3 regions of the Streptomyces sp. NPDC029152 genome follow, and region 1 is predicted to be linked to each of the others. Evidence: riboswitches for the same ligand, from Rfam matches in the RefSeq annotation. Region 1 holds a riboswitch; each other region holds the start of a gene.

What was found. A riboswitch is a leader RNA that binds a small molecule or an ion and turns the genes downstream of it on or off. The one in region 1 is predicted to bind cyclic di-AMP.
Region 2: it holds a riboswitch for cyclic di-AMP, as region 1 does, so the genes downstream of both, ACZ4V6_RS32200 (transglycosylase SLT domain-containing protein) here and ACZ4V6_RS09375 (M23 family metallopeptidase) in region 1, are expected to answer to the same signal.
Region 3: it holds a riboswitch for cyclic di-AMP, as region 1 does, so the genes downstream of both, ACZ4V6_RS25940 (transglycosylase family protein) here and ACZ4V6_RS09375 (M23 family metallopeptidase) in region 1, are expected to answer to the same signal.

The regions. Positions count from the first base shown of each region.
Region 1 covers NZ_JBVHWR010000003.1:584,653-586,842, reverse strand. Annotated here, with positions in the region: gene ACZ4V6_RS09375 (M23 family metallopeptidase) at 12-1,052, opposite strand; cyclic di-AMP (ydaO/yuaA leader) riboswitch at 1,063-1,220, opposite strand; gene ACZ4V6_RS09370 (PP2C family protein-serine/threonine phosphatase) at 1,482-2,190, opposite strand, start outside.
Region 2 covers NZ_JBVHWR010000024.1:10,183-12,372, reverse strand. Annotated here, with positions in the region: gene ACZ4V6_RS32205 (HAD family hydrolase) at 1-495, shown strand, start outside; gene ACZ4V6_RS32200 (transglycosylase SLT domain-containing protein) at 557-1,048, opposite strand; cyclic di-AMP (ydaO/yuaA leader) riboswitch at 1,050-1,215, opposite strand; gene ACZ4V6_RS32195 (polyprenyl synthetase family protein) at 1,948-2,190, shown strand, end outside.
Region 3 covers NZ_JBVHWR010000013.1:84,351-86,540, reverse strand. Annotated here, with positions in the region: gene ACZ4V6_RS25945 (transglycosylase family protein) at 1-425, shown strand, start outside; cyclic di-AMP (ydaO/yuaA leader) riboswitch at 603-768, shown strand; gene ACZ4V6_RS25940 (transglycosylase family protein) at 772-1,527, shown strand; gene eno (phosphopyruvate hydratase) at 1,793-2,190, shown strand, end outside.

The sequences.
Region 1 (2,190 bases):
ACGCCCTGTCCTCAGAGGGTGAGGCCCTTGCCCTGCAGCCATGCCGCCGGGTCGACCCCGCCCTCGGCACCGCCGACGTGGACCTCGAAGTGGAGGTGGGGCCCGGTGACGTTGCCCGTGGCGCCCACGCGGCCGATGACGTCACCGGTGTTGACCTTCTGGCCGACGCTGACGTTGATCGACGACTGGTGGCAGAACCACAGCTCGGTGCCGTCGTCCAGGGTCAGGATCGTGCGGTAGCCGTAGGAGCCGGCCCAGCCCGCCTCGGTGATCGTGCCGGTGTGGACGGCCTTGATGAGGGTACCCGTGGGCGCGGCGAAGTCGAGGCCGGTGTGGTGGCCGGAGGACCACATGGAACCGGCCTGGCCGAAGGTGGAGGTGATCGTGTACGAGGAGGTCGGCAGCGTGAACTGCTTGGCCAGCTCGGCGAGCCGCTCGGCCTCGGCCTTCTTCGCGGCCTCCTCCTCCGCCTTCTTCCTGGCGGCGGCGGCCTTGGCCTCGGCCTCCTTCTCCGCCTTCGCGGCGGCCTCGGCGGCCTCCTTCTCGGCCTTGGCGGCGGCCTCGGCGGCGGCCTTGGTCTCGACCTGGATCTGCTGCTGCTCGGCCTGCTGCATGATGCGCGCCCGCAGGGCCTCACCGGCGTCGGTGGAGCCCTCGGCGGCGTCGGTGGTGGTCACGCCGATGCCGCTGAGCGGGGTGGCGGAGCCCTGGGGCTCCGGCTCGTCGGCGGAGATGTCGGGGATCAGCGAGCCGACGTTCGGCAGATCGGGCATCGAGATCGGCATCGGCGGCTTGCCGGTCTGTGCGCTGGCCATGCCGCCCGCTCCGACGGCCGCGATGACGCCGACGCCGAGGACGGTGGAGCTGCGGGCGAGTCCGCCGCGCTGCTTGGCGACGCGGTGCCGGCCGCGTACGGGCCGGATGGACTCCGCGGTGGGGTTCCACTCCTCCCAGGGGCCCTCTTCGGCGCGGCGGACGTCGTGGCCGAAGGGTTCGGTGTCGCGCCGGCTCGGCACGAACGGGGCCTCGGGGGCAGGCCGGTTGGACGCCACGTGGGCGTACTCCTTTCCTTCCTTCCGCCTACCGGGTTAGCTGACGGGTTCGGAGCAGGAAGGTCTCCTACGCGCGTATACCCGCCGTGTCTCCACGGCGTCATACGCCCGATTCACCCCAGAGTGGTGGTTCCCCGGTTCCCTCGCGGGATTCGGCGCGTGCGCACGGAGCCGCCTTCTGTGACGGCTGGGACGACCGCGCTGCGTTATCGAACGTTAATAGACGGGGGGCGTTGATTCCAAGCCGTTCCGATTGATCATTAAGGATTCCGGCCCGGACTTATCCCCCACGAGGTGCTGAAACGGGGCGATTTGAACAGCCTTCAGATAACAACTTCACATCACATGTTTCTGACGTTGTGTCAGTTGTTATGCGGAGGGCGGTCGCGTCGTCACCACCCGTGACGCCGGCCGGGACCGCCGCGCCGCTCAGTGCCGGCGCACGGCGAGCAGCGCCATGTCGTCCGCCATGCCGCCCCCGGAGTGCCGGCGCACCTCGTCGGCGAGGGTGTCGAGCAGTTCGGCCGGATGCCGGAAGACGCGGCCGGCCAGCCGCGCCGGGGGATCGTAGAACCGGCCGTGGGCGTCGCGGGCCTCGGACAGTCCGTCGGTGTACAGCAGCAGCGTGGCACCGCCGGGGAAGCCGGTCACCTCCGCACGGTCGGGCCACACCCCCAGCTCGCCCATCCCGAGCGGCAGCGCGAACTCCCCGGCCTGCACCGGCTGCACGGTGCCGTCGGCGTGCAGCAGCAGGGGCGGCGGGTGGCCGCGGTTGACGATGCGCACGGTCCCCTCGCCGTGCGGGAGTTCGGCGAGGACGGCGGTGGTGAACCCCTCGAAGGCGTCCAGCCCGTCGCGCCGGGTGCCCTCGCGCGCCAGCGCCCGCTCCAGCCGCTGCGCGACCGCCTCCAGCGTCGCCTCCTGCTCGGCGGCCTCGCGGAAGGCGCCGATCACCACGGCGACGGCGGCCACCGCCCCCATGCCCTTGCCGCGCACGTCACCGACGATCAGCCGCACGCCGCGGGCACTGTCCTGCACCGCGTAGAGGTCGCCGCCGATGAAGGCGTCGGCCTGCGCCGCCTCGTAGCGGGCGGCGATCTCGAAGCCGCCGATCCGCCCGGCGGGCTCGGGCAGGACG
Region 2 (2,190 bases), on a different contig from region 1:
GAGGTGTACGCCGCGGTCGACCAGGACGGCGTCGACGGGCTGACGCTCATCGAGCCGGGCTACCTGATGCCCCACCCGACCCTGCCCGCGGTGCGGGTGGAGCGGCGCGACGAGCTGTGGAGCGAGCCGATCAGCAAGGTGCTGCTGCGCCACCCCGACCTGTCCGACGACGAGCTGGCCGCCACGGCGCGCGCGGTGGTCGGTTCCCTCGCCACGGTCACGATGTCGGGGCCGGGGACGGTGGAGCTCCAGCCGTGCGGGGTCACCAAGGCGACCGGTCTCGCGCTCGCCGCCGAACGCCTCGGGCTGAGCCGGCGGCGGACGATCGCCTTCGGCGACATGCCCAACGACATCCCCATGTTCCACTGGGCGGCCCGCGGGGTCGCCATGGCGGGCGCCCACCCCGAACTCAAGGCGGTCGCCGACGAGGTCACCACGACGAACGAGGACGACGGCGTGGCCGTCGTCCTCGAGCGGATCTTCGGAACCTCCTGACACGCCGCCGCGTGTCGGTGTGGACCGGTTCATCCGGTCATGTCATGGAGCGCGGGGTGGCTCAGTACGCGCCGAAGACGTTGTCGATGGAGCCGTACCGGGCGGCCGCGTAGTTGCAGGCGGCGGTGATGTTGGCGACCGGGTCGTACGAGTCCCAGGAGGTGCCGGGGACGTGGTACGCCCGGAAGGTCGGGTCGATCACCTGGAGCAGGCCCTTGGACGGGGTGCCGTTGACGGCGTTGACGTCCCAGTTGTTGATGGCGAGCGGGTTGCCGGACGACTCCCGCATGACGTTGCGGTGGATGCCGTCGTACGTCCCGGGGATCCCGTGCCGGGCCATGATGTCCAGCGACTCGCGGATCCAGCCGTCGAGGTTGTCCGGGTACGCCGTCGTCGCGGTGACGGCGGTGGTCGTGGCGGCCGGGGTGGCGGCGGACGCGGTGGCGGCACCGACGAGCGGCAGGGCGAGCACGGCGACGCCGGTGCCGGCGACGGCGAGCGTGCGGGCGAGGCGGCCGGTTCGGGCGTGACGGTTCTGACCGTTGGCAGGCATGTGTGTCCCTCTCCTACGCCTGCGAGGTGAGCTGTCGGGTTCGGGCGGGGAGGTGCCCGGCCGTGCCCTGACGGGTACGGCTTCACCCCGAGCCGCGCCGGTGGTGTCCGGCACGGCGGCTTACCTGGGTCCCCCGCTCCTGCCTGCGAGTGTGTCGAGTGGATGACTGTGTGTCGGGCGGTGGCAGGATTCGGCGTCCGCCTGACAGGCCGGGAACGTATGCGAGAGCACATGTCCGAAACAAGTGCAGGAATCACCCGACGTGCTTGTTGACCTTGTTCTGGGGCATTTGAGGTACTTGATCCTTTGCGAGTGCCAAGCCTCAACTCCCCTACGGGGCAAAGGGGTGGGGGTCCTCGCGGCGGGGAGCGGGCGGACGCGGCGGCGTGAGCCAACTCACTGCTTCCAACAAGCGCGGCAAATCGGGCATTAGGGCCAACTAGTGGCCAACCGGCCGCCGGTCGGAGTCGCTTCGGCGTGGGGCGCGGACCGGACGCCGGCCGGGCGGCCGGCCGGACGCGCGCACCCCGTGCCGCACCTGGCCGTCGGCGGCCCTTCCGGTGTCCCCTCGCGCCGGGCGGGCATCCGTTCGGGACGGGGGCGCGGATGCCGAACGGGTGATGTTCTCGGGGTGCGGTCCGCCGGGAGGGGTGGTGGGATCTTCGGTGGCGGCTTCCGTGCTCCGTGTCCCGTGTCGCACCTTTCTGGCGATGTCGGACGATATCTGCTCATATCGCCTGATCAAAAACATGCCACGCATGATCTGATACCGACCGGCCTGTAACGGTGGGCGCTAGCGGTGATCGAAACGTGACCGGATACGCTGACTTGAGTGGTGGCAGCGACCTATCGACAAGCCAGGTAATCGCCAGTAGACACCAGCAGACAGGAGACCCCTCGTGACCGTCGTCGGGCCGTTCGGGCTGAGCGTGCGGGACCAGGCTCTGGAAGCCGATGTCCAGACCGGATTGGCGGCCGTCGAGGAAGGGTTGCTTGAGGCAACCAAAAGCGAGGTGCCGTTCATCACGGAGGCCGCCCAGCACCTGGTGCGGGCCGGCGGCAAGCGGTTCCGTCCGCTGCTGGTGATGCTCGCCTCCCGGTTCGGCGACCCCTACGCGCCCGGCATCGTGCCCTCGGCCGTG
Region 3 (2,190 bases), on a different contig from region 1:
CCGGCGTCCCGGCCGATGGTGACGCCCAGGTGTCCGGCAGGGGGGAAGTCTCCGCTCCGGAAGGCGACGAGCCGGACAAGTCGGGGCGGAACGACGCCGTTTCGGGGCTCGTCGGCACCGAGGACCCCGCGACCGGCCGGCACCGCGGGGGCAGTGCCGAAGAGGGCGCGCCGGACGGCCGTGCGGCGGAGTCGTCGGGGCGGCACGCCTCGCGCGACGGGAGCGGCGCCCGCGGCCTCACGGACGGCTCGTACACCGTCCGTTCGGGCGACAGCCTCTGGGGCATCGCCGACTCCCTTGAGCTCGACGGCGGATGGCACTCCCTCTACACCGACAACAAGGACGTCGTCGGTGCCGACCCGGACCACATCCTGCCCGGTCAGACGCTCACCGTCACGGACGAACCGGGCCAGAACCAGGGCTAGTTCGCGTCACGGTTAGAGGCTTTATGTCCGTTTTGGATCACGTGAGAGATAGGTCTCAGAAGCCGTGATCGTCTTTGAAAATCCGCGGAGCGCGTGCCTACGGTCGTGATCGCTCGCCACCGCGGGCCCCGACCGCCGCAACGCCGAATCCTGCCAGCGGAGGTACGGGAACAGTCGTCGCGTCGAGCGCCGCAGGCAGGAGCGGGGGACCCAGGTAGGTGCCGCACCGGACAGTCGGTCCGGAGCGGCTAGGGGTGAAGCCGAGTTCCGTGAGGGACCCGGCCGGGCAACTCAACCGGCCCGAACCCGACAGCTCACCTCGCAGGCGTCGGTGAGGGGATCAACCATGCTGTTTTCCGGCAAGGGCAAGCACCGTCGTCCGTCCAAGGCCACCCGTGTCATCGCCGTCGCCGGCGTCACCGGTGCCGCCGTCGCCGCCCCGCTGATGGCGGCCGGCAACGCCTCCGCCGCCACCGCGTCCGAGTGGGACGCCGTCGCCCAGTGCGAGTCCGGCGGCAACTGGTCCATCAACACCGGCAACGGCTACTACGGCGGCCTGCAGTTCTCGGCCTCCACCTGGGCCGCCTACGGCGGTACGCAGTACGCCGCGACCGCCGACCAGGCCGGCAAGTCGCAGCAGATCGCGGTCGCCGAGAAGGTGCTCGCGAGCCAGGGCAAGGGTGCCTGGCCGGTCTGCGGCACCGGCCTGTCGGGCGCCGCGTACACCGGCGGTTCCGGCGAGAGCCAGGACGGCGGCTCCTCGCAGTCCTCCGGCGGCTCCGAGAGCTCGCAGAGCCGGAGCGGCGGTGCCACGGCCGAGCGCTCCACCGGGCAGAAGGCCTCCCGCTCCTCCGAGCGTCCGGCCGCCGAGAAGCAGGCCGAGGAGAAGACCGCCTCCACGGAGAAGACCGTCACCACCCCGACCGGCAAGAAGGTCGAGAAGGGCGACGGCGAGTACAAGGTCGTCACGGGCGACACGCTCAGCTCGATCGCCACGGAGCAGCACGTCGAGGGCGGCTGGGCGAAGCTGTTCGAGCTGAACGACGACATCGTCGCCGACGCCGACCTGATCTACCCGGGCCAGCAGCTGCACCTCAAGTAGGCGGCGGCCCGCCCCTGCTCCCGCCCCGGTGCGTGTTCCCCCGTACGCACCGGGGCGGGTTTTTCGCGTCCCGGGGCCGGAAGGTTCCCCGGGTTTCCGCGAACGGTCTTTGTTCCGTTCGGAAACAATTTACGCTCGGTTCTGTCCATCGGGTGGGCGACCGGCTGGCCGATCGCCCGGAGCCGGTTAGGCTCGTCCCGCAGAGCCGCTGCGGTCCTGCGGACCCGCGTCACACCGAAGCGTCACATCGAAGAAGGAGATGCTCGTGCCGTCCATCGACGTCGTCGTAGCCCGGGAAATCCTGGACTCCCGAGGCAACCCCACGGTCGAGGTCGAGGTCGGCCTCGACGACGGCAGCACGGGGCGTGCCGCCGTTCCGTCCGGTGCCTCCACCGGTGCCTTCGAGGCCATCGAGCTCCGTGACGGCGACCCCAACCGCTACCAGGGCAAGGGCGTCGAGAAGGCCGTCCTCGCCGTCATCGAGCAGATCGGCCCGGAGCTGGTCGGCTACGACGCCACCGAGCAGCGCCTGATCGACCAGGCCATGTTCGACCTGGACGCCACCGACAACAAGGGCTCGCTGGGCGCCAACGCCATCCTCGGCGTCTCGCTCGCCGTCGCCCACGCCGCCTCCGAGGCCAGCGACCTGCCGCTCTTCCGCTA